DNA from 3 places in the Rossellomorea sp. KS-H15a genome. Region 2 is predicted to be linked to each of the others. Evidence: predicted binding sites of a transcription regulator. Region 2 holds the regulator's gene; each other region holds the start of a gene.

Region 1 (11,167 bases), 2.1 Mb from region 2:
TCGGGCTCACCGGTAGTACTTTTCTTCCTAACAGGGCATTGGCAAACGATGATTTCCCTGCACTGAATGCACCGAATAATGCGATGGTAAAGAATTGACTCGAGAGGCGCTCTCTCTTTCCGTCCAATAGATGTGCCATCTTGGTAAACCCATTGTAATTCCTGAACACATTCGCCATCGTTTCTAACCGTTGAATCGCTTCGTCTTTTGACGAGAGCTGCTCCTTGATGTCCGGGGATTGATTTATGTCGCGTTCTTGTCCCGAGTCCTCTTTACGATCCAGAACCACATCGGAAGCAAGTGTATAGGTTTCTTCTCTCTCTTTCCATTTCACGGTCCATTCTGACATAATCGTCTCCGCACGTGTTGGATCAACTTCCGCTTTCCTCAATCTTCTGATTTGAGCGTCCTTCTCTTCATTGAGTGAATTCCATTGATAAATGATGCCTGTTTTTTTCTGAAGCTCTGCCAGTTCTTCTTCCATGCCGGCATTCTCTTCGGGCGATGAGTTTTCAATTTCGGTTATCAGTCCTTCGATCAACCCGCTCGTTTCATTTCTTGCTTTTCTTTTCAACTCCTCAGAAAGATCATCACAGTATTGGAGAACATAATCACTCGAGACTCCTGCCCCTTGTTTAATTAAATCGACAAGGAAATGATCGTCCACTTCAAGGTTCAATCGGTCCCATTCCACCCGCTGATCAGATGAAGGGATATATTCTTTCACGATGTTTTTACCAAGCGTCTTTAAGTGCCATTCGAGTTGAGATTCGATCCGTGAGTTGATATCCTCTTTGAACCTTTGAAGTCTCAGTGCTTTTTCTTCTTCTGTCTTTTGCTTGGAGAACAGGAAGCCGACTTTGAAGTCCTGTTGCCTGCTTTCCAGGAAGTCCTTTGCTAATTCCCTTGTTTCAAAAGGCATTAAATAAGCATTCTTGAGGATTTCCCTTCGCTCTTCTTCGAATTGATCTTTTATGGATGCGACATCATTTTTTGCCAGTGTATCGACGAGCTTTCTTTCTTTTAGAAGGATGGAGTCTTTCTTTTCCCATTCTTCGTCTGTCAGGAAATCCAGGGCTCTATCCTCAAGTTTTTCAAGCTCTTCCTCATACCATTTCTCATGTTCAGATCTCAATTGCGAAATAGCCGAGACTGCCGAGTCTTCAATCAGTTCATCCTTCTGTTTGACCTGGCCATCAATCAGTGCCTTCAATTTTTCAAGGTCATTGTTAGGATGGTCGGGATTTTTCAAACTTGTAAAAAACGTGCCATCGGGTACTACTCCCCAAGAGGCGAATGAATTTTTGACGCTTTCCTGAAACTCGCTGAAAGATAATTCTTCCTCCTGATGCTTATCGATCTGGTTCACAATCAGATACAATTTGACACCATGACGCACCATTTCCTTGGTGAACTCAAAATTTACCTGTGATTGGACATGGTTATAATCCATTACATAGAAAACTGCGTCGGCAAGGTGAATCGCCGATTCCGTAGACAGCCTGTGGGCATCGTCCGTACTGTCAACTCCCGGAGTATCCAAAACGGAAACCCCTTCAGGCACGGCACTTCTCTCCCGACCGATTTCTACAGAGTATACGTCTTCCCCGTTTTTACAGAAATTCTTAATGGTCTCAAAATCATACGGTGCCTTAAAAAAGAGGGGCTGGGACTGATGATAATGAATCTTTGCAAAGTCCGTTTGGGCATGATGCACCTTTACCAGATTCGCACTGGTTGGAATCGGACTGGATGGCAGGATGTCTTCACCCATCAACCGGTTGATCATCGTGGACTTCCCAGCGGAAAAATGGCCGCAAAAAGCAAGGATCAATTCATGATTATTCAACTTTTCTGCAAGCCGTTCAACCTTGGAAGCCCTCTCCCCATCCCCATTCTGGAGGAAGATGTCGTAGTAAGCCGTAAGTTGGTTTAACGTATTATGTAAATGTGTGCTCTTATGTTCAATCTGACTCATAGTCTAATCTAATTCCTTTCTGCACTTAAGAAGAATGATAACGTTTTTATTTTATCGTATTTGAATCAAATTCTCTATGAAATCCTACCGGAAAGAGTGAGCTGAGATTGATAACAGTATATGCGAAGGATTGAATGAGGGGAAAAGACAATATGGAATCATGTTTCTAAAAGGCTTTATGTAAACTTTGTTGCTATGTAAGGTAGCGAGTAATGGTTGATTTCCGCTTCAGGTGCTCGCTTTCCGCGGGGCTGGCGGTGAGCCTCCTCGGCTTCGCCTGTGGGGTCTCACCTGTCCAGCGTTTCCCGCAGGAGTCAAGCACCTTCCGCTACAATCAACTTTATTGTAATTGGAGGATTAATCTACCTCTGTACACCTCTAGAAAACATCATTTTCTATGTGTGGAGAGGTCAATTTCAGTTTGAATAGTAAATTAAAATGCTGTTTTATTTGTTTTTTCACTGGTAGGCTCTGTTACGCTATCTCATTTAGATGGGGAGGGAACGGCGTAGACTCCTGCGGAAAAACGGACGAGACAAGACCCCGCAGCGAATGCGAGGAGGCTTGGCCGTTCGTCCGCCGGAAAGCGAAGCCGTTCCCCTCACCATCTATCCATACATACATAGACAGGGCCTCAGAGTTCCTATGTTAGAAAACAACAATCTTTGCGAAAAGAGCTTTCTAAAAATAACTAAGTCACGGTTTAGCAGGTGATTAATTGAAGCATTATTGACAAATATCTGACTTTCCGCAATCTGTAACATATACATCAATCCTAAGATCTTTTTGGTAGTTGTCTAATCTGATTTTTCACATATAGAAGCACAGAGTGGATTGGAGCGGAAGGCACTTGACTCCTTCGGGAAATAGAGGAAAAGTCTAGACCCCGCAGGGCAAAGCCCGAGGAGGCTTGACTTCCTCCCCGAGGAAAGCAAGTGCCTGAAGCGGAAAGGAACGGTCCAAGTATAATAGCTGTCACTTTTACAAACAAAGACAAAAAAAGCCTCTTCCGAAGAAGAAGGCCCTGTTTATCGTGTTGTTTCAGTTGCGATTAAGTTTGAGTGAACAAAAGATTTCGAGTTCGACTGGTATGAAGATACGTTCTTCCGCTGTGCCTGATTCTTCATTACATTAGATAATACATACTTCATCGTGAAGCCATACGCTACTACAGTAAACAATATCAAAAACCATACCATTCTTGTCCCCACCCTTTTGTAAAAATACTTGTACTTGAGAATAATTTTCATCTTCAATTAGAATCTTATCAAAGTTGATAATCATTTTCAATAAGAAAATCATTTTTCTTTTTTGAATAGGGGAATCCATCCCTTCGTGTTGAGATGGACCTTCTCATACTCCGTCTCCTCCTTCAGGGCATGTTCCTCGAGAGGGATTCGGATAGAAAGAATGAATTGATTTAATAATGCAAAGATGAAAAGTGTCCAATAGGCTTGAAAAAGCAATGGAACAATCAGGAACTCAAGGGTTACAATCAAATAGTTCGGATGCTTCAAGTGTTTATAGGGACCTTTGGCTATGACCTTAGCTTCGGGGAGGACGATGATCTTAGTGTTCCAATACCTCCCAAGCGAAGCGATCGACCAGATCCTCCCGAGCTGAGTCAGGATAAAACCGCCAAGCAATAACGGCCAATAGTGATTGACACCTGAGTGATAGAACCCCCCCTCTATGACGAGGGAAATGAAAAATGCAACATGGATGCCGACCATCAGCTTATAATGAGCCTGTCCGTATTCTTTTGCGCCCCGCTCCTTCATCCACTTTTCATTCGATCTTGCAATATACAGTTCCACCAGTCTTTGAATCATCAGTACCGAGAAAAACAATACAAAATACAGCATCATTCCCACCTCATCAACAAAAGCTCCGAACTGAACCCAGGTCCCAAAGCAGTGCCAAGACCAATATCTCCCCGTTCACAGCCTTTTTCCATAAATTCCTTGAGGACATAAAGAATCGTGACAGAGGACATGTTGCCATATTCCTTCAATACCCTCATTGATTCAGTTGTCATCCTTTCATCCATTCCTAAAGCATCCATGTAAGCCTCAATCACTTTCTTTCCACCCGGGTGGGCCACAAAATGCTTAATGTCCCGGAGTCCGATCCCGTTCGCTTCAATGAATCCTTCTACATTCGGACGCAGCCAATTTTTCACCAATGTGGGAATGTCCTTCGAAAATACAACATATAATCCATTTTCCTTCACTTCCCATCCCATGACATCCAATGAATCCTGGAGCAGCGTCGACTGAGTGGCAAAGATCGTTGGCAAAGGATGCCGGACGCCTTCTATTGCCGGGCTGTCATCCCCGCAGACAAGGGCACATGCCACACCATCAGCGAAAAGGGACGTCCCGATCAAATTGCTCTTTGATCGATCTCCGTGTTGAAAGGTCAATGAGCAAAGTTCGATCGAAAGAACAAGAACATTTGCCTTTGGAAAGGCCAAGCAATACTCATACGCCCTTGATAACCCCGACGCCCCCCCTGCACATCCCAAACCCCATATCGGAATTCGTTTGATATGGGGAGAAAATGGGAGCCTGTTCATGATCCGGGCTTCCAGACTCGGGGTTGATAGACCTGATGTTGATATGGTGATGATGGCATCGATATCTCCCATTGAGAGCCTATGACGTGAAAGGCTCTTATGGACCACTTTACTCCCCAATTCTACGGCATGGTGGATGAATTCATCGTTCTTTTCCTGAAAGGTATGCTCCTTGGAAAACCACTCCAGGTCCTTTACGAAATAACGGCTTGCTATTTCCCCGTTTTGAAACACATTTATGAGACGTCCTATATCTTTAAAACTTGAAGAAAACAATTGCTTTGCAAATTCAGCGGCTTCATTTTGCGTGATTTTAACTGGCGGAACCTCAGTTTCCACTGAGAGTATTTTCGGCATGCACGACCACTCCTTACACTTCCATATAAGGATAGCTTTTCCACCTAGGCAAAAATCATGTATGAAGTGTTATTTTTGTTTTAAACACCTCTCTATAAATAGTTCTTTAGTATGAAAAGAGGACGAAAATATCATCCTTTAATCCTAGTCCGTATGGTATGATTATAGTGACAAAATACTGGAGGATACGACATGATTTTAACTAAAAGTGTCACCGATATACTTAATAGTTCAGTAGAAGCGATTAAAGGAGTCATCCCTTTGAGTGTTACTGTTTTAAAACCCTCATTGCTGACAGAACCCTTCAGTCAGCATAAGATCGGTGTACTCATCGGGTTCACGGGTGACGTAAGAGGAAGAATGATCATTGATGGAGAAGAAGAGAGCTTTCAAGGTTTGGGAGCATCCATGTTTGGAATGCCCCTTGAAGGTGAAATGCTTGAGTCATTCGCGGGTGAGCTCGGGAATATGATTGCAGGGAATCTAGCTACTCTCCTTGCACAGGCCGGTCATTCACTCGACATCACACCACCGACCGTGATTGTGGGGCAATCGAAGATGTATGGTTTCGACAAAGCCTTAAAACTACCGATTTCCATTGAAAATGTTGGTGATTTTTTAGTGATACTGATGATTGAATAGAAAATAGATAAAAGGCTGACCTTCAGCGAAAGGTCAGCCTTTTATCCTGGAATCAAAAACCGTTGATCGTCATTCCTCCGTCTACAAAGAGGGTTTGTCCGGTAATATAGTTTGAGGCATCCGATGAAAGGAATACCGCCGGGCCTACCAATTCCTCGAGCTCACCGATCCTTTTCAAAGGAGTCACTGCCAGTATATCGTTTACATACTCTTCATTTTGCAGAAGTTCCTTTGTTAAAGGTGTCTTGAAATACCATGGACCGATACTGTTAACATTGATATTGTGTTTTCCCCATTCCATGGCTAATACCTTCGTCATTTGAATCATGGCTGCTTTCGTGGAAGCATATACGACCCCGGTTCTGAGGGCGACGTGGCCTGCGACGGAGGCAATGTTTATGATTTTCCCCCGGCCCCTCTCTTTCATATGCCTTCCTACTTCCTGGCTCATCATAAAGGCTGATTTCAAGTTCGTATCCATGATTTTCTGCCATTCATCATCCGTTACCGAAAGCGCTTCCGAACGTATATTCATCCCTGCATTATTGATCAGGATATCGATGGACAAGCCATGGTCTTCTATGTAGGTGATCACCTTGTTTATTTCATCACGTGATGTCACATCTGTCGGGAGGATATGAGCCTTCCTCCCCAGCTTCTCGATTACACCAGCTGTTTCTTCCAAATCATCCCTGGTTCTGGACAACAGGACTACATCGGATCCTGACTCCGCTAATCCAATACTGAGGGCACGTCCAATTCCCCGGCCTGCACCTGTGACAACGGCCAATTTACCTTTCAATGAAAATGAAGGAACAAACAAATTCCCCACCGCCTTATCTGTTATTCGAATCTTCTTTATTTTAGCACAGTAAGCCTCATCGGTGATCTTTTTTCACTTGCTGATGATGGACCTCGATGTGTATCTTCGCTTCGACCGGCATCCGGCATTGAGGGCACATCATCTTATCAGAGAAGATTTGACAGCATTGTTTACAATAATATTTTTCCATTTGATCATCACCTTCCTCTTCATTCCTACACCTTATGCAAGAGTTCACGAGAATGAACACACCCGAGTGCCTATTTTTAATCATTTCACACTTTTTTCACAAACCACCCCTTTAGGTGTGACATTTATCACAGATTCAAAGAGGTGTACCCGCTTATGATTGAACTATCAATTCAGTGAATAATGAATGGAAGGAATGAGTGGAATGGGAAAACCGGAATTACATCGAAAAACGGAAGTCAAAGTCAAGGAACCCACCTCATTAAAAGGTACATTTACTTCGGTATTATTTTTGGGAGGGTTTTTAATCCTCACATGGCTTGGGGTATTCTTGCTGTTTCTGAATCGTTTTTAATTTAAGGAGTGATTTATATGCATATGCATCGCTATGAGAAATGGTGGTTAACACTGGGAACAGGGTCTCTTATCTTATTTTTAATCATATTGGGTATCAGTGCTTTTCATCAGGGGCATCAGCCTCCAAGCGCAAAGGCATACGTCAATCCGGAGCAGGTGGACAAAATCGCTCCGTTTAACGAACCCGGACTTAAAAAAGTGGAAGGAAAGGCTTGGGATTATGAATTGGTATTTGTGGCCTCCGCTTTTCTCTATACCCCCGGGGAAATTGAAATCCCTAAAGGATCAACACTGAAAATCACGGCTACAACCAAGGATGTTGTGCATGGGTTTGAAGTGGCAGGAACCAATATTAATATGATGCTTGAACCGGGATTTGTCAGTGAATACACTACAACACTCGACAAGGCTGGAGAATTTCTCATTGTTTGTAATGAATACTGTGGTGTCGGTCATCACACGATGAAATCTATGTTAAAGGTGGTGGAGTAGATGAAACCATTTGTAAGAATTGATAAAAAGGATGCTACACTGGCCATGGCTCACATTTACGTAGGGTTTGCTGCTCTGGCATTAGGTGGACTCGCCGGCCTGTTACAGGTTTTGGTCCGTTCAGGCAGATTCACTTTGCCTGCAGGTATCGGGTATTATCAAGTATTGACTGTTCACGGGGTATTACTCGGATTGGTACTGACGACATTCTTTATTCTCGGATTCCAGCATGCTGCCATTTCCCGTACGTCAGGGACTTATTCTGGAAAATCCCGCTTCATGGGGTGGCTGGGATTCTGGGTCATGCTTCTTGGAACGATCATGGCAGCAGTCATGATTTTATTAAATGAAGCTACGGTCCTTTATACATTTTATGCTCCCCTCCAGGCCCATTGGATCTTTTATTTAGGATTGACCTTCGTTGTGGTGGGGAGCTGGCTTGGCGGCGCAGGGATGATCATGAAATATATAAGCTGGAGAAAAGAACATCCTGGACAACCGAGTCCTTTACTGACTTTCATGAGCATCATCAACACCGTCTTATGGATTGTTGCCACCATCGGGGTTGCGGGGACTGTATTATTTCAGCTCCTTCCATGGTCCCTTGGTCTGGTGGACAGGGTCGACGTCCTTGTCAGCCGTACCTTGTTCTGGTATTTCGGTCACCCACTCGTCTATTTCTGGCTGCTGCCCGCTTATATGGCATGGTATGTGATCATTCCGAAAATCATCGGAGGAAAAATCTTTTCAGATTCTTTGGCACGACTTTCCTTTATCCTTTTTCTTCTATTCTCGATACCGGTCGGATTTCACCATCAACTAGTGGAGCCTGGCATTGATGCTTATTGGAAGTTCCTTCAGGTGACCCTGACGTTCATGGTCGTCATCCCTTCCCTGATGACAGCATTTTCTTTGTTCGCAACATTTGAAATGTACGGGAGAAGCAAAGGAGCTACGGGATTATTCGGATGGTTCAAGAAGCTTCCATGGGGTGACGCCCGTTTTACAGTGCCGTTCATCGGAATGGTTGCTTTCATCCCTGCAGGAGCAGGCGGATTGATCAATGCATCCAATCAAATGAATCAGGTGGTCCATAATACGATTTGGGTCACCGGTCACTTTCATTTAACACTGGCCACATCTGTCGTCTTGACCTTCTTTGGAATTGCTTATTGGCTAGTCCCTCATCTGACGGGACGCGTCCTAACGAAAGCAATGAACAAATTGGCCATCGTGCAGGCTATTGTATGGGCCGTCGGAATGAGCATCATGTCTGGCGCCATGCATGCAGTTGGATTACTGGGTGCACCAAGAAGGTCTTCATATTCCACTTATGGGGATGCACCTCAGGCAATGGATTGGATCCCCTACCAAATAGCACAGGCGATCGGGGGCACGATCCTTTTCATGGGTATCATTCTCGTTCTATACATCTTTATCAACCTGGCATTCTTCGCTCCCAAGGGAGAGGAGGAATTCCCTGTCGGTGAAACGGCTGATACAGCCGAAAGGACACCAATGGCACTCGAGAACTGGCGGATCTGGTTAACCATCCTGGCCGCTCTCATCCTCGTCGCCTACACCGTACCATTCATCGACATGATCCAAAACGCCCCACCCGCATCTAAAGGTTATAAAATGTGGTGACAAGAAAAGCGGAAGGGGCTCGCTCTGGGGCGACAAGTATAAGAAAAGGCTGCTTCAAATGAAGCAGCCTCCTTTTTATTTCAGTTTAATTGGGACAAACAGCTCTAATTTCCTTTTATCTTCCGTTTCGTTGATTTCACGGTCCTGGGATAGGTACTTCTCAACACTCAGTCTGGAGTAGTCTTTTTCATACCCATTCTCTTTAATCCAATTAAAGATGGCGAAATAGGCTTGTTCCACTTCCGTCGACAGTCCTTCATAAAGGGCATGTGCATATTCACCTGCAGGAAGTGACAGTTCCACCAACCCAGGTGGAAGTTTCTCCACACGATCAACTTCAACGGTACAATAATACGTAAAATCAGTTGCCCTATCATGGAATGGTGCGTATATGCATTCATCTCCATTTATATAGTGAATGGATGGGATCATCTGTTGAAACTTCGTGAATAGTCTCGGGATCTCGGACCCTCTTCCATATGGACCTGTCCAGCCTATTCCAACAAGCAATTTATCCTCTAGTGATGCTACATTAATTTCCATGATTCTTGCCTCCAATAGTTAATTTAAGGAATATACCTTTGAATACTTCTCCGTTAAATAATCGGCCAAGTATTGGGCATTGAGCCCTTCTCCAGTCACTTCCCTGATGATTTCAAGCGGTTTTTTCATCTTGCCCCATTGATGAACATGTTCGGTCAACCATTCTCTCACGGGAGCAAGATCCCCTTTTTCCAGGAGCTCTTCATAATGGGGAATATCTTCTACCATTGCACGCTTTAACTGAGCAGCATACATATACCCAAGCGCGTATGACGGAAAATAACCAAAGCTTCCACCTGCCCAATGAACATCCTGGAGGACACCTTCTCCATTATGGGAAGGACGGATACCTAAGTACTCTTCATACTTCTGATTCCAGATTTCAGGAAGATCCTTCACTTCAATCTCATCATTGAACAATCCTTTTTCAATTTCATAGCGGATGATGATATGGAGGGCATATGTTAATTCATCTGCTTCGATCCGGATCAACGAAGGCTTCGATTCATTGATCGCTCTGTAGAAATCGTCCAATTCAACAGAATCAAACTGTCCAGTCGAATGATCCTTCAATAACGCATAATTTTGCTTCCAGAAAGAATGGTCCCTGCCAACAAAATTTTCATAAAACAGGGATTGAGACTCATGGATACCCATGGATGTTCCTGTACAAAGGGGTGTGCCCATTAAATCCTTTGAAATGTTCTGTTCATACAGGGCATGTCCACCTTCGTGGATTGTTCCGAAGACGGCTGTCCTCCAATCCTTTTCGTCATATTTAGTTGTTACCCTTACATCACCAGGGTTCAAACCAATCGCGAACGGATGGACCGTTTCATCCAGTCTTCCTGAATTGAAATCATACCCCATTTGTTCAAGAATTTTTAAACTGAAATCCTTTTGACGTTCCTTTGGAAAGTGTTCAAAAAGGAAATCGGTTTTTGGCTTATGTTCCGATTTTGAAATCTTATGTACGAGTGGGACAATCTGATCACGAAGATCTCCAAACACCTTATCCAATACCTCTACCGTCACACCCGGCTCATACATATCCAGTAATGTATTGTATTTATTATCTTCGTATCCCCAATAATCAATGAAGCGTTTTGTGAAAGCCACAAGCTTTTCTAAATAAGGCTTGAACATATCAAAATCCGCTTTTTCTTTCGCTTCTTCCCATTTCCCTTCCGCTTTCGACTGCAATACCACGTATTCTCTGTATTCAGAGACGGGAATCTTTTTATTTCGATCGTACTCTTTTTGACACTCTTCTATCAGTTTTTGTGTCATGGGATCCAGTTGATCCATCACTGGAGATAGTTTCGCTAAGTAAGCGGCCATTTCATTGGAAGTGGACATCTCGAACAACTCCGATGAAAGCATACCAATCACTTCTGACCGTTGTTCAGCCCCATTTTTTGGTGCGCCTGTACGCAAATCCCAGAACATCAACCCAAGTGCTTCGTTGTAGGCCGACATTTTTTTTGCATATTCGTGAAATTGATCTTTTGTCTCTAGTATAGATTCTTTCATTCAAAAAGCCCCCTTTTTTTAACATTCA
Region 2 (11,167 bases):
ATGCCGCCCATGCCGCTCATATCCGGCATGCCGCCGCCTTCTTCAGGAATGTCCGCTACTACTGCTTCAGTAGTCAGGAACATTGCTGCAACAGACGCTGCGTTTTGAAGCGCAGAACGAGTTACTTTGGTTGGATCTACGATACCTTTTTCGATCATGTTGACCCACTCACCAGTAGCTGCGTTGAATCCGACACCTACTTCTTCCTTCTTCAGACGTTCTACGATGATAGAACCTTCGAGTCCAGCGTTGTGAGCGATTTGACGGATCGGCTCTTCAAGAGCACGCAGCACGATGTTAATACCAGTTGCTACATCTGCATCCGCTTCGATTGATGCTACTTTGTTGTATACGTTCACGAGTGCTGTACCACCACCGGATACGATACCTTCTTCTACTGCTGCACGAGTAGAGTTCAGGGCGTCTTCGATGCGTAGTTTACGTTCTTTAAGCTCAGTTTCAGTTGCAGCTCCAACTTTGACTACTGCTACTCCACCTGCAAGCTTAGCAAGGCGCTCTTGTAATTTTTCTTTATCGAACTCAGAAGTGGACTCTTCTAATTGAGCACGGATTTGGTTTACGCGAGCTGCGATTTTTTCTGGGTCTCCAGAGCCTTCTACGACAGTCGTGTTTTCTTTCGTTACGACTACTTTCGCCGCGCGGCCAAGTTGAGTGATGTTGGCAGATTTAAGGTCTAAGCCTAAATCTTCTGTGATTACTTCTCCACCAGTTAGAACCGCTAAGTCTTCAAGCATCGCTTTACGACGGTCACCGAAGCCAGGAGCTTTAACAGCTACAGCGTTGAATGTTCCGCGAAGTTTGTTCACAACAAGTGTTGCAAGAGCTTCACCTTCAACATCTTCTGCTACCATTAATAGTGGCTTACCTTGTTGTACAACTTGCTCAAGAACAGGAAGTACTTCCTGGATGTTTCCGATTTTCTTGTCAGTGATCAGGATGTATGGATTTTCTAAGACAGCTTCCATTTTATCTGAATCAGTGACCATGTATGGAGATGCATATCCGCGGTCGAACTGCATTCCTTCTACTACGTCAAGTTCAGTAGTGAACCCTTTAGATTCTTCAATTGTGATAACGCCGTCGTTTCCAACGCGCTCCATTGCTTCTGCGATCAGTTGACCGACTTCTTCGTCAGCTGCAGAGATAGCCGCAACTTGAGCGATGGAATCTTTGCCTTCGATCGGCTTAGAAATCACTTTTAATTCTTCGATAGCCGCTTGAACCGCTTTTTCGATTCCTTTGCGAACGCCAACAGGGTTAGCACCAGCTGTTACGTTTTTAAGACCTTCACGGATCATTGCTTGAGCAAGGACCGTTGCAGTCGTTGTACCGTCACCGGCGATTTCGTTTGTTTTGCTTGCTACTTCAGCAACCAGTTTTGCACCCATGTTTTCGAATGCATCTTCTAGTTCGATTTCTTTCGCAATGGTTACACCGTCATTTGTGATAAGTGGTGAACCGAATTTCTTCTCAAGTACCACGTTACGTCCTTTTGGTCCAAGAGTTACTTTTACTGCATTCGCTAATTGATCGACACCGCGAAGCATGGAACGGCGTGCTTCTTCGCTGAATTTAATATCTTTAGCCATTATAAAGTCCTCCTCTTATTTAAATAATGTATGGTTTACTATTACGGAATTTAAATTATTCGCCAACTACAGCCAGAATATCGCTATCACGAAGGATCAGGTATTCTGTGCCTTGGTATTTCACTTCTGTACCAGCATATTTAGAGAAAATGATTCGATCGCCGACAGCTACCTCAAGAGCAACGCGCTCACCGTTGTCAAGAATGCGACCAGTACCTACAGCCATCACTTTACCTTCTTGTGGCTTTTCCTTTGCGGAATCCGGTAGCACAATACCGCTTGCTGTTTTTTCTTCTGACTCAACTAGCTCGATAACGACGCGATCACCTAGTGGTTTTAACAAGTGAAACAACCTCCTTGAAATATGTAAATGATATTTATTAGCACTCGCTCACTGTGAGTGCTAACACAACTATTATATTAATTAATTCGTTTTCATTTTGCAAGAGTCCTGCCTAAAATTTTTTTCGTCATTTTTCTCTTTTTTTCACACCCTCCTATCCTATGCCCTCCTTTCCCCATATATTCCAGGCTGAAAGAAACCCTTAGATTTGAACAGTTCCGCTTTTCTTAGTAGAATTGTACAGGAGTAACATGACCGTTATCTTACAGGTGCTAAAGGAGATCAAACGTTGAAAAAACATTTCGGATTTATTTTAATAGCCTATATCGTCATGCAGCTTTCAAGCATTGTCGGGGTACCCCTTTTATATAAGATCGGTGTCGACGTCCTCGGTAAACCCGATGAGACGGTACGAAGCCTTGTCCCTGGATATTGGCTTGTCATCAGCTTTACGCTGACCCTTCTCATTGTGGGAGGCATTCTCAGGAAAAGCGAAACAAGCACCCGTCTCGAACGGAGTGCTCCCATGGGCGCCGGCCGTTCGATTGTTTGGGCGGTACTCGGAATCTTCATGGCATTCATCGCTCAATCGGTTGCGATACAAGTCGAATATGCATTAGGAATTCAGATGGGGTCTGAAAATACTCAGATGATCATCGGCATCATTGAAAAAGTGCCGTTATCCATGCTGGTCGCGGCCATCATCGGACCCATTCTGGAAGAGATCGTATTCAGGAAGATCATTTTCGGCGTGCTTTACGAGAAGATGCATTTCTTCTTTGCCGCTCTAATCAGCTCGGTCATTTTCGCTCTTGCCCATTTCGAGCCTGAGCATGTGATCCTGTATTCAGCAATGGGATTCACCTTTGCCTTTCTTTATGTAAAAACGAAGCGGATCCTTGTGCCAATATTTGCTCACGTGGCCATGAATACAACGGTCGTTCTAATGCAATCTATCTATAAGGACGATATCGAAAAAATGATGAATGAAGCTGAAAAAATACAAGGATTTATTGGAGGATTATTTCTATGAGGAGGTCACCATTATTCTCGGGAGTGATCTATCTCCTTCTCGGTGTGCTCTTCACATACTTTGCTGTACAAAATGTACAGAATGATGAAGGTTGGGGATTTTTCACGTATATGCTGATCTTTCTTGCGACCCTGGACTTCGGTTCCGGGTTACGGATGGTCATGCTGCATTTCAAAATCAAAAAACAAATAAAGCACAAAAAATAAGGATTGATCAAATGATCAATCCTTATTTTTGTCTTCAAACTGTTCCATTTCAAGCTTCTGCTCCGCCTCCAATACTTTTTTGTATCCGATCTTGGAGATCCAGATGCTGACTTCATATAGTATGAAGAGCGGTACCGTCACCATTAGATGGGACACAATGTCGGGAGGCGTGATAAGGGCCGCGATGACCAATAAGATAAAGTAGGCAGCTTTCCTCATCTTCCCCATCATCATCGGCGTGATGATTCCTAACCGTGTAAGAAATAGCATGGCTACGGGTAACTGAAAAAGAAAACCGAAAGGAATCGTAATCTGGAATAAGAAATGAAAGTATTCGTTTATTCCTATCACTTGTTCTATATTTAGGTTCGTTGATAAACCCATCATGAATTTCACGATATATGGAAACAAAATAAAATAAGAAAATGACAATCCACCTAAGAAAAGGATAAGGGAAACTGGAATGTAACTCAGCGTCACTTTTCTCTCTCTTTCATATAAACCAGGGCTCACAAAAGACCAGACTTGAAAGAGAATGATAGGGGATGTCATGATCAAAGCAATGAACATGATCATTTCCATATAAATCTTGAGAGGATCTGTGATACGAAAGGCGTTCATGGTTAATTCTTTCGCTTCATCGGCATGCTGTAAGTACCTGATCAGCGGTTCTGCAAGAAAGAAGCTTACAACAACTGCTAACAAGAAGAAAACGACTACAAACATGAGTCGTTTTTGCAATTCTCCTATATGTTCATAAACTGTCATGTCTCTTTGACTCATGGCGTTCATCCTACTCTACTTAGCACTATTATTTTTTTCGTCTTCATCATCTGCTAAGCCTTTTGTTGCATTTTTAAATTCACGCAATGTATTTCCTGCCGCTTTTCCTAATTCCGGAAGTTTCTTAGGGCCAAAAATAAGTAAAGCAACGACTGCTATTAATACGAGGCTACCTGGACCTGGCATAATGAGACACCTCCTCTTTTACCATTCTATCATAACGTAAATATGAAGAATTTTCTATTCTGTTATGATTCCATCTTGTGACATTTCCGTGTCATCCTCCGAGTAATGCTTCAAGAAGTATACGAGTGACTGAAGCTCCACCGCCAAGTCGATATGATGGACACGGATATGGTCGGGCACCGTCAATCTAGCCGGGGTAAAATTCAGTATCCCCTTTATATTCGAAGAAACCAATCGGTCTGTGATATTCTGAGCAGAAGATGCCGGCACCGTCAGAATCGCTACTTCAATATCATGCCCCACAAGCTTCTCTTCTAAATCATCTAAATGAAAAACGGGTACATCACTGATTTGAGTCCCGACCTTCTTTTCATCCACCTCAAAAGCCATTTCGATCTTCGTGTTATTATTCTTGATGAAATTATAATGAAGAAACGCTGTACCAAGATTCCCCACCCCGATCAGCACAACCTTCGTAAGGGCATCCTGATCCAGTGTCTTACGGAAGAAGGATAACAGATAATTGACATTATAGCCGTATCCCTTTTTACCCAATGCACCAAAATAAGAAAAGTCCCTGCGGATCGTAGCAGAATCAACTTTCACCGCTTCACTTAATTCCTTCGATGAAACCCTCTGCTTACCTGATGAGTACAGATTCTTGATAAATCGATAATATAGCGGAAGGCGCTTGGCCGTTGCCTGTGGAATTTTCGTTGTATCCTGGTTCATATTGTATTCCCCCACATCTATTCAAAACCTCTGATACCGCTTCCAAAATAGAAAGCATACAGATTTAATAAACTCTCCTACCCATCATACACTATATTTTATCCTAAGTGTACGAAGATTAATAGGTGTTTTATTGCCGTTCCCCTCTCAAATACGGTACACTAGCACTATGAAATAGAGGTGAAACGTCATGATTCTTTTACAAGTGAATCAATTAACAAAAAACTTCGGTGCAGATAATATCCTATCAAATATTAAACTTGAAATACAGACTAGAGATCGTGTTGCCCTTGTCGGCCGTAATGGTGCGGGGAAGTCGACTCTTCTAAAAATAATAGCAGGACACCTTTCCTACGATTCCGGGGAGATCACAAAGCCAAAAGGCGTCTCCATCGGGTATCTTGCCCAAAATACGGGTCTCGAATCGGATCTTTCCATCTGGTCTGAGATGCTGACTGTCTTTGAGGAATTGAAACAGCAGGAAAAAAAATTGCGATTTTTGGAGCAGCAAATGGCCGATCCCTCGGTATATGAACAAGAGGAGGTCTATCAACGGGTATTGAAGGAATACGATCAACTCCAGGTTCTCTTCAAGGACTCCGGCGGCTATCAGTATGAAGCGGATATCCGTTCCGTCCTTCACGGATTGAACTTTGCCGATTTTGATTACGAAACCAAGATATCCACACTGAGCGGTGGTCAGAAAACCCGTCTTGCCCTTGGTAAGCTTCTTCTGACCAAGCCTGACATCCTTATCCTCGATGAGCCGACCAACCACTTGGATATTGAAACTTTATCATGGCTTGAAACGTATCTTCAAAGCTATGAAGGAGCCGTCCTGATCGTTTCCCATGATCGCTACTTTTTAGACAGCGTCGTCAATCAAGTGTATGAAATTTCCCGGAACAGGAGTAAGAAATACCCCGGGAACTACAGCAGATATCTTGAACAAAAAGCAGAAGACTATGAGAAAGATCTCAAAATGTTCGAGCGTCAACAGCAGGAAGTCGCAAAGCTCGAAGACTTCATCCAACGGAATATCGCAAGGGCGTCTACCACGAAAATGGCACAGAGCCGGCGAAAGAAGCTGGAGCGCATGGATCGGATGGATCGACCACTCGGCGATGAGAAGTCTGCCAGCTTCGCGTTTCAAATTGACCGGCCAAGCGGGAATGACGTCCTGCACGTCCAGGACCTTACCATTGGCTACGGGAAAAACGAGACGATTTCCTCCCATATCGATTTCTCTGTCAAAAAAGGGGACAGTATCGCCCTGGTTGGACCGAACGGAATCGGGAAATCGACGCTTTTAAAAACATTGGTGAATAAACTTCAGCCACTGGACGGCACATTTAAATTCGGATCCAATGTTTCCATCAGTTACTATGACCAGGAACAAGCCGAACTATCATCGAACAAGACCGTATTAAATGAACTATGGGACGAATATCCGATGAAGATGGAGAAAGAAATCCGGACGGTCCTCGGTAACTTCCTCTTTTCAGGGGAAGATGTCCTAAAGACCGTTTCTACCCTAAGCGGTGGAGAAAAAGCACGGTTAGCCCTCTCCAAGCTGATGATGGAAAAAGGAAACGTCCTGATTCTGGATGAGCCGACTAACCATCTTGATCTGGATAGCAAAGAAGTGTTGGAAAATGCCCTGATTGATTATCCCGGAACCATCCTCTTTGTGTCACACGACCGGTATTTCATCAACCGAATTGCCACAAAGGTCGTTGAATTATCCAAAAAAGGCTCGACGGAGTATCTTGGCGATTACGATTATTATGTAGAAAAATTACAGCAGCAGGAAGAATTGGCGGCACTTGAACGCACGGAACAGGGTGAACAATTACAAGAGCCCACTCAAAAACGATCTCACAAGATTGATAAAGAAGCGAAAAAGCTCGAACGTCAACGAAAGCGCAGAGTCGAAGAAATCGAAGGCCTCATGGAAGTACTTGAAATAAACATACAGGAAAAAGAAGATCTCCTCTGCGACCCTGACATCTTTCAAGATCACGAGAAAGTACAGGAGATTAATGAATCACTAACAAAAGCGAAAGAAGAGCTTGATTCTTTATTGGAAGAATGGACAGAACTGGAAGAACTCCTTCAAGAAGAGCAGTAATCCACAGGATTGGGGATAACTATCACTCCCCAATCCTTTCTTATTCCACATTATTATCCACAGTTACAACACTTATAAAACGTTACTCAAAAGAGTTTTCCACAATATCCACAAAAACAGCCTGAGTTATCCACAGCATTTACCATTATTTAGGTTCTGTATTACTCATGTTTTTCACAATGTATACACACTAAATAAGTAGTTACTAACAATTTGTCCACAACCTGTTGATAAAACGTATGTTCGTTCCTTTAAAATCCTTCCCCCCTGACTAATTCTGTGCATTACTCACAGGATATCAACAAACAATAAAAAAAGCTTGAACGATGTTTCGTTCAAGCTTTCCCTTTTAGAAATTCTCGATATCAAGTCCTGGATGAGCATTCATATCCATGCTTCCCCTTTTTCCTTGTTGGAATAACACTGTTCCTGCGGCTGCAATCATAGCAGCATTATCTGTACAAAGAGATAGGGGAGGAATGACCAATTCCGCTTCCATTCCCTCAAATGCTTCTTGAAGGGCAGCACGCAAGCCTTTATTGGCCGCAACTCCGCCAGCAAGTAATACTTGCTCCACTTCATACTCCTTCACAGCCTTAACCGTTTTCGTTACTAACACATCAATGACACTTGCTTGAAAGCTCGCGGCCAAATCCTGTGGATGAATGGTCATGCCCTTTTGTTTGGCATTGTGAAGCGTGTTGATAACCGATGACTTCAAACCACTGAAGCTGAAATCATAAGATCCTTCTTCCAGCCATGCCCGTGGCAGCTCAAGACTTGCTTCCCCAACATGTGCCAGCCTGTCAATATGAGGACCACCTGGATATGGAAGGCCCAATGTCCGCGCTACCTTGTCGTACGCTTCTCCGGCAGCATCATCGCGTGTTTCTCCGATGACCTCAAAGGACCCGTGATCTTTCATGAGTACAAGCTCCGTATGTCCTCCGGAAACAACCAGGGAAAGAAGAGGAAACCTCATCTCTTTCACTAAGCGATTGGCATAGATATGCCCTGCAATGTGATGGACCCCCACCAACGGTTTATCGTGGGCAAAAGCGAGAGCCTTGGCCGCGTTGACACCGATTAATAGTGCGCCTACCAAACCAGGTCCTTCCGTCACAGCGACACAATCTATATCCTCCATCGTCATCCCGGCTTGATCTAGCGCTTCCTCCAGTACATACGTAACCTGCTCCACATGATGACGCGATGCAATCTCAGGTACCACTCCACCGAATCGCTTATGACTTTCAATTTGAGACGAAACAATATTCGTCACAATCTCTGTTCCATTACGTATAATCGCCACAGCTGTCTCATCACAACTTGTTTCAATTCCCAATACTACTATATCTTTTTTCATAAATTCACCCACATTACTAAAGCATCCTCTTGATTGTCCGAGTAGTACCTCTTACGAATCCCACCGTCTTTGAAACCGAGCTTACGATATAAGTGCTGCGCAGGCATGTTTGAAACCCTGACTTCGAGTGTCATTACGCGAGCGCCAAATTCAACCGCTATATCCATGATCTTGCGCATAAGACCTTCCCCCAAACCACGTCCCCGGTAATCAGGGAGCACGGCTACATTTGTGATATGGGCCTCATCCACGACCAGCCACACGCCGCAGTAACCCGCAAGCTTCTCTCCATCTTCTGCAACGAGGTAGGTGGACAGGTGGTTATGCTCAATTTCATTCAAGAAAGCGTCCCGGCTCCAGGGAATGCTAAAAGATTGATTTTCAATTTCCATTACCTCGTTTAAATCATCGACTGTCATAAATCGTATATCCATATTGTAACGATCCTTTATCATCTATTCAGATTTATTTTGGGCCTCCAGCCACTTCACTTCTGCTTCCGCCATCCGTATATAGTTGGGAAGCACTTCATGTGCCGTCATTTCTTTTAAACCCAGTCCAATATAAGCCAGTTCAGAAGGGCGGGGATTATGACTGACAAATGGTGCGATTCTTGCTTGATCTCCAAGTACTTCCTTAATCATGCCCTTATGGATGGAGACATCATTCCCGACAAATAACAACTCTTTATCTAATTCTTTTAACTTTGTCGCCCATTCGTCAAGCATCATGTTGCGATCTTCTTCCACGCAAACTAATCGATCTCCCTGAAACTCATAGAGTCCTGTGTATACCTGTCCTCTTCTGGCATCAAACAACGGAACGATAAACCCTTGAAAATATCGTCCGGATGAAGCCAAAGTAGCCAGGCTCGATACAGGGACAAGAGGGATATTCAATGACCATGCCAGGGTCTTGGCCAATGTGACCCCGATTCTTACACCCGTATAGGAACCGGGTCCATTCGCCACAACAATCTTCGTTAATTCCTTTGCCTCTACCCCACAGTCTTTTAACAACCGTTCGACAGCCGGCATGGCTCTCACAGAGTGGTTCTTTTTCATATACGTGATGTATTCCCCAATTACTTTATCCTCTTCAATCAAGGCAACCCCAAACGGATAATTGGAGGTATCTATTGATAATATCGTCATGACACAATCTCCTTACACAATTCACTATAACGATTTCCATGCGGCTTCAACACAATCCTTCTCTTGGAGTCGCCTTCCCGGTAAATCGACAAGCTTAATAATTCTTTTGGAAGCTGATCCTTTATTAAGTGAGCCCACTCTATGACGGTCACACCTTCTCCTTCAAAATATTCATCAAATCCCAAATCTTCAAAGGAATCGTCCAGCCTGTATACATCCATATGATAAAGAGGCAGGCGCCCCTTATATTCTTTAATAATGGTAAAAGTGGGACTGTTCACGGTTTTAGTGACACCAAGACCCTTGGCAAGTCCTTTCGTAAACGTTGTCTTCCCTGCCCCAAGATCACCTTCCAGCGTCAACACAGCACCAGGCTTTAATAGTCCTGCAAGCTTTTCTGCAAATTGGCCTGTTTCCTCCGGACTGTTTGTCATAATCTCAAACTGATTCATGTTAATCTCCTCAATCATCATTTAGAGTATAAAAAAACCTTAGGATCGTTTGTTACCCTAAGGGAGAATGTATATATGTAGTTTACCCTTTTTGGGGTATGAGAGTAAAGGTTCTGAAAAAAGACAATAAAAAAAACGAAACAACGTTTCGTTTGAATGAACAAAAATGGCGGTCCGGACGGGACTCGAACCCGCGACCTCCTGCGTGACAGGCAGGCATTCTAACCAACTGAACTACCGGACCAGAGTTTTTTGCGTAAGCAAAATAACTTTCATTACCTTCACGATAGTGAAAATAACTATCCATGCGTGACTCATGAAAGATTAGCGATAACCTTTGATAAAACAAGTCAAAAATGGTATTGCGGGGACAGGATTTGAACCTGCGACCTTCGGGTTATGAGCCCGACGAGCTACCGAACTGCTCCACCCCGCGACGATAAAAATGTTACTATCTTCTATACTACTATATGCACCTTCACAAATAAAGTGATTGTACAAAAAAGAATTGTTTCGCCTGGCGACGTCCTACTCTCACAGGGGGAGATCCCCCAACTACCATCGGCGCTGAAGAGCTTAACTTCCGTGTTCGGCATGGGAACGGGTGTGACCTCTTCGCCATTATCACCAGACGAATATTCAATTGAAGGATTGTTCCTTCAAAACTAGATAAAGGATTGATGTCAAGAAAGCCGAATATCGACCAATTGTTGTTCATTAAAATAATGACTCTTTGTGGTTAAGTCCTCGATCGATTAGTATCAGTCAACTCCACATGTCGCCATGCTTCCATCTCTGACCTATCTACCTAGTCATCTTCTAGGGATCTTACTCACTTACGTGATGGGAAATCTCATCTCGAGGGGGGCTTCATGCTTAGATGCTTTCAGCACTTATCCCTTCCGCACATAGCTACCCAGCGATGCCTTTGGCAAGACAACTGGTACACCAGCGGTGCGTCCATCCCGGTCCTCTCGTACTAAGGACAGCTCCTCTCAAATTTCCTGCGCCCACGACGGATAGGGACCGAACTGTCTCACGACGTTCTGAACCCAGCTCGCGTACCGCTTTAATGGGCGAACAGCCCAACCCTTGGGACCGACTACAGCCCCAGGATGCGATGAGCCGACATCGAGGTGCCAAACCTCCCCGTCGATGTGGACTCTTGGGG
Region 3 (11,167 bases), 1.4 Mb from region 2:
CTGAGGGAGAACTTCAGTACCAGGCTGTATTCCACAACAATATCGGCCGTGACGTGGAAGAAACATTACGTGTACTTCAAGCGCTTCAAACCGGCGGACTTTGCCCTGCGAACTGGAAGCCAGGTCAAAAAACTTTATAATTGTCAAATGAATAATGGCCTAACCGTTTGTTAGGTCTTTTTTTTTACTCATAAACAGAAATTAAAGGAGGCAATTGGAATGAAACTGCGTGAACCTATGCCGGCACTCTCCGGCGCTACTGAATGGTTGAACGGAGAAGTGACAAAGAATGATCTTGTTGGAGATAAACCGACCCTGATCCACTTCTGGTCGATTTCTTGTCACCTCTGTAAAGAAGCCATGCCCCAAGTCAATGAATTCCGTGACCGATACAGTGATAAACTGAACGTAATGGCTGTTCATATGCCCCGTTCAGAGGAGGATTTAAATCTGGACGAAATCAAAAAGGTGGCTGCGGAGCACGATATCACTCACCCGATTTTTGTGGACAGTGAGCATAAATTGACAGATGCATTTGAAAATCAATACGTCCCTGCTTATTATGTATTTGATAAAGACGGGAATCTCCGTCACTTCCAGGCAGGAGGAAGCGGCATGAAGATGCTTGAAAAGCGTGTGAACCGTGTCCTGGATGAAATGAATAAAAGCGAGTAGGGATCAAACGTAATATGGAGAAGAGATCGGTCAAAAGACCGATCTTTTTTTGTGGTTTCATTTTTACAATATAGATGAATAGTAAGATTTGAAGGAGAATTCACAAAAAGGAAAAAATTCTAAAAAAAGGGTAGATAATTATTTCGAAAGCCGATATATTTAGTAGTACGTTGTTTTTTAATGGAACACGGAGGGGAGAGAAAATATGGATACATTTAAAAAATTAAAAGCCTTTTACTGGCCTTATAAAAGGCATTTTATCATTTCAATGATTTTCTTGATTTTTGTTACAGGCATTACAGTGATATATCCAATGATCTTACAAATTACTATTGACGATGTCTTTATCCAAGGGGAATATAAGTGGATTCCGTACCTTGCATTCGGATTTATCGGCATCATGGTCGTGAAAGGGATCGCCACATTCATCCAACAGTATAATGGGGACCTTTTTGGGATCACATCGGTCTACCGACTGAGGAACGAATTGTATGAAAAGCTTCAATTCCTTCCATTCAGTTATTATGATAACGCCAAAACAGGGGACTTGATGTCACGCTTGACGGCGGATGTAGAAGCTTTCCGCTTTTTCTTATCATTTGGTTTCTCGGAATTACTACGCTTCTTCCTGCTGGTGACGGTCAGTTTTGGGGTGATGTTCTACTATTCACCTTCATTGACTTTTGTCACACTGGTTTCCCTGCCTTTTCTGGCCATTGCCGTATACAAATTCGATAAGGCGGTCCACCCTGCCTTCCGCGGTATCCGCAAGTCCTTCGGAAAGCTGAACACGAATGTCCAAGAAAATATCTCCGGGATCAATACGGTGAAATCACTGTCCCGGGAAGAGTTTCAAATCAATAAATTCAACCGGTCCAATGGTGATTATAAAGACAAGTATCTTTTCACCTCGGACATTTGGGCAAAATACTTTCCACTCATGGAGTTCTTAGGGAATGTGAGTGTCGTGACACTCCTTGCATACGGTGGATATCTCGTCATGAATGGAAATTTACAACCAGGTGAGCTTGTCGCCTTTTACAGCCTGGTCTGGTATATCATCTGGCCGATCATGAACCTTGGATTCACAATCAACCTTTTTTCACAATCCAAGGCATCGGGAGAGAGATTACTCGAGATTTTGGAAGTGGATGAAAAGATAAAGGATCATAGTGGTGTCATCCATGTTGATCGATTGAAAGGCGAAGTGGAATTCAAGGATGTATCATTGAATTACACGGTGCATGACGAAGCAGCCCTTGAGGGTATATCCTTTAAGGCAGAACCCGGTAAGGTCATTGGTCTGATCGGAGGCACAGGATCAGGAAAAACGAGTATCACCCAGCTGATCACACGTTTCTATGAACCGAATAAAGGCGAGATCCTCATTGATGGAAGGGATGTAAAAGATTACTCGCTAAAATCACTCCGTCAAAATATTGGATTCGTCCTCCAGGAGTCATTCCTATTCTCCTCCACCATCAAAGCCAATATCTCATATGGTCGACCGGAAGCATCTATGGAAGAAATCATTGAAGCAGCAAAACGTGCCGAGGCACATGATTTCATCTCCGAATTGCCTGATGGGTATGACACAAGATTGGGTGAAAGGGGATTAGGTCTTTCAGGCGGTCAGAAACAACGGATCGCCATAGCTCGCGCGATCTGCACGGACCCGTCGATCCTCATTCTCGATGATGCTACAAGTGCCGTGGACATGGAAACGGAATTCAGAATCCAAAGAGCGCTGAAAGAAGTCATGTCCGATCGTACGACCTTCATCATCGCACACCGGATTTCTTCGCTTAAGCATGCCGACGAAATCATCGTCCTTGAGAACGGCAGAGTGGTTGAAAGAGGGGTCCATGATTTCTTATTGAAAAATAATGGACCCTATCAGCGAATTTATGACATTCAATACCAAGACCAGAAAAAAATATTACAAACTCAGGAAGGGTAGGTGAAAGAGATTGAGCGAAAAAAAGAAAGTGAATAAAACCATTCTGAGCAGGTTCCATTACTCAACTGATCAAGTGATCGATAAGCCATTCAACTGGGAACAGCTCTATCGGCTACTGACATATTTAAAACCATATTCAAAAAAACTGTTGCCCTTGTCTATCATTACCGTTTTGATCACAACGGCTGTCCGCCTGATCATCCCGATCCTGATCGGGGTATACACACTCGATAAAGCAATCAGGCAAAAAGATGAAAATCTTCTCTTTACCCTTGTGGGAGTCATAGCGGGACTGTATGTTTTGAATTATATAGCCAACGTCCTCAGGATCAAATGGATGAATCAATTGGGTCAGGGGGTCATATATGACCTGAGAAAACATTTATTCAGTCATGTTCAATGGCTTTCCCATCGTTTCTTTGATCAGCGTTCAGCAGGCTCGATCCTTGTCCGGATCATGAATGACATCAACTCCCTGCAGGAGCTCTTCACGAACGGTGTCATCAATCTATTGATGGATATCATTCTGCTCATCGGAATCATCGTGATACTCTTTACGTTAAGTCCGGAACTGACGCTTGCCGTCATGGTCATTTTGCCTATCATGTTCTTCATCTCTACAAGCCTGCGCAAAAAAATACGCAAATCCTGGCAGGTGGTAAGGCTCAAGCAATCAAAACTTAACTCCCATTTGAATGAAAGCATCCAGGGGATCAGGGTGACACAATCCTTCACCCAGGAAAAGGAAAATATGGCCTTCTTTGATGGGGTAAACACAGAGACCTTCGATAGCTGGAGAACGGCCACAAAGAAAAATGCCATGTTCCGACCACTGGTGGAATTAACGAATGCCATCGGAACTGCCGTCCTGATTTGGTTTGGGGCTCACCTCATTCAAAATGGATCCCTGGAGCTTGGTGAATTCGTCTCATTCGCATTCTATCTCGGCATGTTCTGGGAACCAATTTCAAGACTAGGGCAGGTGTATAATCAGCTGTTGATCGGGATGGCTTCATCCGAGCGAATCTTTGAATTCCTCGATGAACAACCGATCGTAAACGAAAAGAAAAATGCCTTGAATCTGACCGATATCAAGGGAAGAATCCAATTCGAACATGTTGAATTCTCTTATGATGATAAACGTAAAGCACTCAGGGACATCAATCTGGAAATGAAAGCCGGGCAAACCGTTGCACTCGTCGGACATACAGGTTCTGGTAAGACGACGATCGCGAATCTCATCAGCCGATTTTACGACCCGACAAATGGCGTGGTAAAGATTGATGGAGTAGATTTACGGGATGCATCTGTTTCAAGCTTACGCAGTCAAATCAGCATCGTCCTGCAGGATACATTCATCTTCTCTGGAACGATCATGGATAATATCCGGTTCGGACGCCCGGGTGCATCCGATGAAGAGGTCTTGAAGGCAGCCGAAGCCATCGGGGCAAACGAGTTCATCGAAAAGTTATCCAACGGTTACGAAACGGAAGTCGAGGAACGGGGGAATGTGTTATCTGTAGGTGAAAGACAACTATTGTCCTTCGCACGTGCCCTTTTGGCAAATCCTCGCATCATCATACTGGATGAAGCGACAGCATCGATCGATACAGAAACAGAAGTTAAGATCCAAAATGCATTGAAGAAATTACTGAACGGTCGTACCGCGATCATCATCGCCCACCGCCTTTCCACAATCCGTGAGTCCGACAATATTTTTGTCCTTGAAAATGGCAGAATCAAAGAGTCTGGAAATCACGACGAATTGATGGAACAGGAAGGAGACTATTTTGAACTGGTGAAGTCACAGTTCAGGATGTTGGACGCGATGTAATGTGAAGTATTGAGGACCCCGCACTGGTGTGTGGGGTTTTTTTGTGGAATGGTGGTGAAACGGCTTCGTACACATGTCGGAGAAACTAAAAAACAAAAATCTTTGTGAAAAACGTCACAAAATATTCATTGTTCAATACTTCACAAACTCACCTACAGGTTTTATAATGAACAATAAGTGATAAACAGTAGGAAAGAGCTGTTTACGATAAAAAGTAATTCGGTAGGGGGAGTAAAGAATGGTTTTGGATAGTGTGGTTTTAAGCAGGATGCTCACGTCGACAACCCTTGCATTCCATATTATTTTTGCAACGATTGGGGTAGGGGTTCCGGTTATGATATCCATAGCTGAGTTCATGGGGATCAAACGAAATGATCCTCATTACCTTTTGCTGGCACGAAGATGGGCAAGGGGATTTACGATTACGGTGGCTGTCGGGGTGGTGACCGGAACGGCGATAGGGCTTCAGCTGTCCTTGTTATGGCCATCATTTATGCAGGTCGCCGGACAGGTGATTGCCCTGCCTTTATTCATGGAGACATTTGCGTTTTTCTTTGAGGCCATCTTCTTGGGGATTTATCTTTATACGTGGGATCGATTCAAGAATAAATGGATTCATTGGCTTCTGACGATACCGGTGATGATCGGTTCTTCGGCTTCAGCACTCTTCATTACGACGGTGAACGCGTTTATGAATACTCCACAGGGATTCGAATTGGAAAATGGAAAGGCGATCAATATCGATCCGATTGCAGCGATGCTGAATCCCGCAACACCAACCAAAGTGTTTCACGTGCTGACGACGGCGTACTTAACATCTGCCCTCATACTGGCAGCTATCACAGCATTTGCGATCCTCCGTAAAAAAGGAGGGGACTACCATAAGAAAGCCCTTCGTTTAACGATGGTATCTGCGTTGATTTTCGCTTTTGGCTCTGCTCTCGCAGGGGATTTGTCGGCTAAGTTCCTGGCTGAATATCAGCCTGAGAAACTTGCGGCTGCAGAGTGGCATTTTGAGTCGGAAGAGAATGCTGATTTAATCGTTTTCGGGACGCTTGATGAAAACAATGAAGTCCATAATGAGATACGATTACCAGGTTTCCTGAGCTTCCTGGCGGGAAGTTCGTTTGATACAGAGGTCATCGGCTTGAATGAATTTCCGGAAGACGAACGGCCGCCTTTATGGGTCCATTATCTGTTTGATTTGATGGTGTCCATCGGGTTTTACAGTATCTTCATTGCCGGGGCATTCATCTTATTCTGGAAGTGGAAAAAAAGGAATGAATGGAATAAAGGATTGCTATGGGGGATTGTTGCGAGTGGACCGCTTGCGATGCTTGCCATCGAATTTGGCTGGATTTACGCTGAGGTCGGACGGCAGCCATGGATTTTGCGTGGTTATATGAAGGTGGCGGAAGCGGCAACAAAGGCAGACGGGGTTGGATTGACGTTCGCGCTATTTGTGGGTCTCTATATACTCCTCGGCATCCTCTGTGTCTTTGTATTGATTAAAATGTTTAAAAATAAGCCGGCAGAAGCTGAATTGGAACAACGCTTTCCTAAAAAAGCGAGTTAGCATGATGAGGCTCCTTATAAAGAAGGAGCCGATTGATTTTGTTAAGGGGGAGGAATGAATATGAGTTTGGAAATCGTGGGGATCACCGTCCTGTGGATTTTCCTATATGGTTATCTGATAGTGGCTTCGATTGATTTTGGAGCCGGCTTCTTCGCCTTTTACGGTAGGATGAAAGGGAAAGAGCATACGTTAAATGTGTTGATCAGTCGATATCTTTCTCCTGTGTGGGAAGTAACGAACGTCTTTTTTGTCTTCTTTTTTGTCGGTTTGGTCGGTTTTTTCCCTGACGCGGCCTATTACTACGGGACGGCATTATTGCTTCCGGGGAGTATCGCGATTATATTGCTTGCCATCAGGGGAAGTTTTTATGCTTTCGGAAACTATGGTTCCAAAGACAATATCGTTTACCTGTTTTTATACGGGGCAACAGGGTTACTGATCCCTGCTTCCCTGTCTACGGCATTGACCATTTCTGAAGGAGGCTTTTTGGAAGAGCAGGGTGATAAGGTCGTATTCCTGGCCCGTGAATTGTTTACCAGTCCTTATTCATGGAGCGTGGTTGTCCTGTCCATCGTATCGGTCTTATTCATCAGTGCCACATTCCTGACCTATTATGCCAATCGTGCGGGGGATTTGGATTCAAGAGAAGAACTGAGAAAGTTTTCACTATTCTGGAGCCCGCCGACGATTTTAGCGAGTTTACTGGTTTTCGTATCTTTAAGAGAACACAATCCCGAGCATTTCAATAGCGCCATCGAGATCTGGTGGATGTTCGGATTATCCCTTGTCTGCTTTCTTGGCGCTTCATTTTTTATCTATAGGAGAAGGAATTTTGGCCTGGCATTCACTCTGGTCATGCTGCAATTCTTCTTTGCATTCTTTGGCTACGGGGCGTCACATTTACCATATATCCTGAAACCTTTTATCACGATTGAAACGAGTGTCACGAATCCAACGATGGGGATGGCACTGGTCGTAGTCTTTATCGCAGGACTGTTATTGCTGATTCCCTCACTTTATCTCTTGATGAGACTTTTCTTATTTGATGCGGATTATGTTAAGGGGAACAAGTGACGAGTTGGAACTTGAATGAAATACAAAAAAGGAAAGGGAGAAATGTCATTTTCTCCTTTTTTTTATGCTAAAATATAGATTATAGAGACTGCGGGGGGATACATGGTGAAAAAAGAGTTTGTAGTTATTGGCTTGGGCCGATTTGGCGGCAGTATCGTACGATCATTGACGGATCAAGGCATGGAGGTCATGGCCATCGATCAGGATGAGGACAAGGTGAATGAATTTTCTTCCATTGCTTCACATGCGGTTGTTGCGGATTCAACCGATGAATCCGTATTGAAGAGCCTGGGGATCCGTAATTTCGATCATGTCATTGTCGCGATTGGAGATGATATCCAGTCCAGTGTACTAACGACATTGATGTTAAAGGAAATCGGCGTCAAGAAAATTACCGTGAAAGCACAAAATGATTATCATGAAAAGGTCCTTCGTAAAATTGGGGCGAACCAGGTCGTTCATCCGGAGAGGGATATGGGAAGAAGGATTGCTCACAATATCATTTCAAATAATGTACTGGATTATCTGGAGTTGTCAGATGAACATTCAATCGTGGAGATTGTGGCGAGTGAACGTCTGAGTGGAAACTCCCTTATCGATTTGGATATCCGTGCTCAATTCGGAATCAACATCGTGGCGATAAAGCGGGAAAAAGATATCATCGTTTCCCCACAAGCCGATGAACAGATCCGGGTTGGGGACATCCTTATTGTCATCGGTGCCGATACGGATATTAACCGGTTTGAGAAAAAGGTACTATAAGACGAAATAAGAGGCTGACCCATTTGGGTCAGCCTCTTATTCGTTATTATACTTCCATGATGATCGGTAGGATCATCGGGCGACGTTTCGTTTTTTCATATAAGAATGGAGCAAGTGTATCTGTGATTTCATTCTTGATTTCTGACCATTGGGACGTTCTTCTTTCAAGCACTTTGTTCAAGTGTTTAGAAATGAGCGTTTGCGCTTCATTGATAAGGTCGCCTGATTCACGCATGTAGACGAATCCTCTTGAAATCAGGTCCGGGCCGGAAGCGATCTTGAAATCTTTCATGTCGATGCTGACAACGACAATCACAAGACCTTCTTCTGATAGGATGCGGCGGTCACGAAGGACGATATTACCGATGTCACCGATTCCGCTTCCATCGATATAGACATTTCCAGAAGGGATCTTCCCTGCTACCTGTGCGGAGTCATTGCTTAGTGCAAGGACTTCACCGTTATCCATGATGAAGCAGTTTTCCGGTTGGACGCCACAATCGACACCAAGCTGAGCGTGCATCTTCTGCATACGGAACTCACCGTGTATCGGCATAAAGAAGGTTGGATTCATCAGGCGAAGCATCAGCTTCATCTCTTGCTGTCCACCGTGACCGGATGTATGAATATCACTTAATGGTCCATGGATGACTTCTGCACCGGCACGATATAAAAGGTTGATCGTACGGTTGACACTGATTGTGTTCCCCGGAATTGGTGAAGAAGAGAAGACAACGGTGTCACCAGGCTGAATCTGGATTTGACGGTGGGTACCGTTTGCAATCCTTGATAATGCTGCCATCGGCTCACCTTGGGAACCTGTACATAGAATAGCCACTTCATTCGCTGGAAGGCGATTGATCTGGTTATGTTCAATGAATGTATCCTTAGGAGCGTTGATATATCCTAATTCTTGTCCAATCGTGATGGCTGCTTCCATACTTCTTCCGAAAACAGCAACCTTTCTGTTATGGAACACTGCTGCTTCGACCACTTGTTGAAGACGGTGAATATTCGAAGCGAATGTAGCAAAGATGACCCTTCCGTCCACTTTACGGAAAATATCATTGATGCTTTCCCCGACTTTACGTTCCGACATCGTGAAGTTTGGAACTTCAGCATTGGTACTGTCAGACAGTAGGCATAGAACGCCTTCTTTTCCGATCTCAGCCATTTTGGTTAAGTTCGCGGGCTCACCAACCGGCGTGAAATCGAATTTGAAGTCACCTGTATGAACAACATTTCCAGGTGGTGTTTTGACAACGATACCGTAAGAATCCGGGATACTGTGTGTCGTTCTGAAGAAGGTTACAGATGTTTTGCGGAATTTCACAACATCATCTTCCTGGATGACATTTAATTTCGCATTGCGTAATAACCCGTGTTCTTCCAGCTTATTCTTAATAAGACCAAGGGCAAGTTTCCCACCGTATATTGGGATGTTTAACTCTCGAAGTAAATAAGGGATTCCACCGATATGGTCTTCGTGTCCGTGAGTGACGAAGAGTCCCTTGATTTTATCTGCATTCTTCACGAGATACGTGTAATCAGGGATTACGTAATCGATACCGAGCAGTTCGTCCTCAGGGAATTTGATTCCTGCATCGATCAGGATAATTTCGTCTTGGAATTGTACGCCGTATGTGTTTTTACCGATTTCACCTAAACCGCCAAGGGCAAATACAGCGGTTTGGTCATTCTTTACAAATTTCATTAATTATTGCTCCATCTCGAAAGAATGGTGGTTTTTTTCATACTCTAAAAAAGCGCCCTCAAGCTTTTGTACGAATTCGATGTTATACGGTTTGTCTTTTAAATTCAGGCGTACTTCACGTTCTGATTCTGCTTCCATGTAAAGAGATTGAGTGCATTCGCGAACAGGCACTTCTGCTTTACTTTCTTGATAAAATACTTTAAAAATCATTTTTCTCTCTCCTTATCCGTTTTCAAAAAATCTAACTTTCATCTATGATAAAAAAGTTATCAACTACATTAACATTAACTTATATAATAGCCTATCATTCCTATAGGAACGAATCATTCAGTTATGTATGTATTAAATTATATAGGATTTTTCCGTGTAAATAAAGCTTTTGAATAATCCTGTACTAAATCATGACAATAGAAGAGGGACCAATGCCAATGGAGGAAAAGCTCACTAGTGGCGTCAGTCCCTTATTCATTGTGCAATTGTATGTCAGTATATCCGATTGTCATGGATTCTAATAGTGTTTCCCCAAAAATCATTTCACGAGAAACAGAGGGATTATGCAATCGTCTTTTTTCTAAGCAATTCTTTCCACTGTTTTAAAAGCTTTTTCCTGAGCTTCTTTAACATGGTGGATCACTCCTTATTAATAGTTTACCGAGATTTACCTTTGAAGTAAAGGAACAATAATACGGACGTCTCTGTTGTGTTACTTATATTGTACGGAATTTATGGAATCTCTTACATGGTTAAGTTTGGTAAATGGTTCTGTCTGACTGTCTTCATTGACATTTTCCGTGTAAAGGATTACCTTATACAACGGGTAAAATAGAATCGCAATTGAATATTGAGAAAAGGAGAACGATCATGTCTAAAATAGTTTTCTTTGATATAGACGGCACGCTGCTTGATCACGATAAAAAACTGCCACAGGCCACAAAAGAAGCCATTCGGACACTGCAGGCAAACGGAACGTATGTTGCGATTGCGACTGGGAGGGCCCCATTTATGTATGAAAGTTTAAGAGAGGAATTGGGAATCGAGTCCTTCGTATCGTTTAATGGGCAGTATGTGGTTTTTGAGAATGAAGTGATCTACACGAATCCTCTGCAAGTTGAAATGTTGGAGGAATTATTGGAGGATACGTATACAAAGGAACATCCTGTCGTTCATTTGAATCATGAAACGATGAAAGCGAATCATAAGCACCATGACTATATCGAGAAGAGTATGAACAGCCTGAAATTTCCCCACCCGGGATATGCCCCGGACTTTTATAAAGGAAGGGACATCTATCAATCCCTGCTATTCTGCACAAAGGAAGAAGAGAATTTATACCGGGAGAAATATAGGGATTTCACGTTCATCCGCTGGCACCAATTCTCCATGGACATTCTTCCGAAAGGTGGTTCAAAAGCAGAGGGAATCAAAAAGATGATCGCCAAACTTGGGTTCAACATGGAAGATGTCTATGCTTTCGGGGACGGACTGAATGATATCGAGATGATTCAATCCGTCGGCACCGGTGTTGCAATGGGCAATGCCGTGCAGGAAGTCCAAAAACACGCAAATCTAATT

Evidence for each region. The regulator Rex, encoded in region 2, represses fermentation and respiration genes when NADH is low (regulators of the CRP and FNR family bind a similar motif). The targets are predictions, from matches to a motif close to TTGTGAAATATTTCACAA.
Region 1: the regulator Rex is predicted to act here: its motif matches at 6,642-6,659, upstream of M1J35_RS16090 (cytochrome c oxidase subunit II).
Region 3: the regulator Rex is predicted to act here: its motif matches at 4,572-4,589, upstream of M1J35_RS11375 (cytochrome ubiquinol oxidase subunit I).

The regions. Positions count from the first base shown of each region.
Region 1 covers NZ_CP096886.1:3,141,751-3,152,917, forward strand. The annotation lists gene M1J35_RS16060 (dynamin family protein) at 1-1,978, opposite strand, end outside; gene M1J35_RS16065 (isoprenylcysteine carboxyl methyltransferase family protein) at 3,277-3,840, opposite strand; gene M1J35_RS16070 (type III polyketide synthase) at 3,843-4,913, opposite strand; gene M1J35_RS16075 (chemotaxis protein CheX) at 5,106-5,555, shown strand; gene M1J35_RS16080 (SDR family NAD(P)-dependent oxidoreductase) at 5,608-6,378, opposite strand; gene M1J35_RS22720 (hypothetical protein) at 6,434-6,568, opposite strand; gene M1J35_RS16090 (cytochrome c oxidase subunit II) at 6,940-7,416, shown strand; gene M1J35_RS16095 (b(o/a)3-type cytochrome-c oxidase subunit 1) at 7,417-9,063, shown strand; gene M1J35_RS16100 (GyrI-like domain-containing protein) at 9,139-9,606, opposite strand; gene M1J35_RS16105 (carboxypeptidase M32) at 9,625-11,139, opposite strand.
Region 2 covers NZ_CP096886.1:810,434-821,600, reverse strand. The annotation lists gene groL (chaperonin GroEL) at 1-1,610, opposite strand, end outside; gene groES (co-chaperone GroES) at 1,666-1,953, opposite strand; gene M1J35_RS04195 (CPBP family intramembrane glutamic endopeptidase) at 2,243-2,986, shown strand; gene M1J35_RS04190 (YdiK family protein) at 2,983-3,192, shown strand; gene tatC (twin-arginine translocase subunit TatC) at 3,208-3,975, opposite strand; gene M1J35_RS04180 (twin-arginine translocase TatA/TatE family subunit) at 3,991-4,161, opposite strand; gene M1J35_RS04175 (redox-sensing transcriptional repressor Rex) at 4,216-4,893, opposite strand; gene M1J35_RS04170 (ABC-F family ATP-binding cassette domain-containing protein) at 5,084-7,024, shown strand; gene tsaD (tRNA (adenosine(37)-N6)-threonylcarbamoyltransferase complex transferase subunit TsaD) at 7,374-8,390, opposite strand; gene rimI (ribosomal protein S18-alanine N-acetyltransferase) at 8,387-8,845, opposite strand; gene tsaB (tRNA (adenosine(37)-N6)-threonylcarbamoyltransferase complex dimerization subunit type 1 TsaB) at 8,846-9,544, opposite strand; gene tsaE (tRNA (adenosine(37)-N6)-threonylcarbamoyltransferase complex ATPase subunit type 1 TsaE) at 9,541-9,996, opposite strand; tRNA gene M1J35_RS04145 (tRNA-Asp) at 10,164-10,240, opposite strand; tRNA gene M1J35_RS04140 (tRNA-Met) at 10,359-10,432, opposite strand; rRNA gene rrf (5S ribosomal RNA) at 10,512-10,628, opposite strand; rRNA gene M1J35_RS04130 (23S ribosomal RNA) at 10,732-11,167, opposite strand, start outside.
Region 3 covers NZ_CP096886.1:2,214,843-2,226,009, forward strand. The annotation lists gene M1J35_RS11355 (peroxiredoxin) at 1-140, shown strand, start outside; gene M1J35_RS11360 (TlpA family protein disulfide reductase) at 220-675, shown strand; gene M1J35_RS11365 (ABC transporter ATP-binding protein) at 881-2,635, shown strand; gene M1J35_RS11370 (ABC transporter ATP-binding protein) at 2,646-4,469, shown strand; gene M1J35_RS11375 (cytochrome ubiquinol oxidase subunit I) at 4,708-6,045, shown strand; gene M1J35_RS11380 (cytochrome d ubiquinol oxidase subunit II) at 6,106-7,119, shown strand; gene M1J35_RS11385 (potassium channel family protein) at 7,222-7,881, shown strand; gene rnjA (ribonuclease J1) at 7,928-9,595, opposite strand; gene M1J35_RS11395 (DNA-dependent RNA polymerase subunit epsilon) at 9,599-9,805, opposite strand; gene M1J35_RS11400 (Cof-type HAD-IIB family hydrolase) at 10,454-11,167, shown strand, end outside.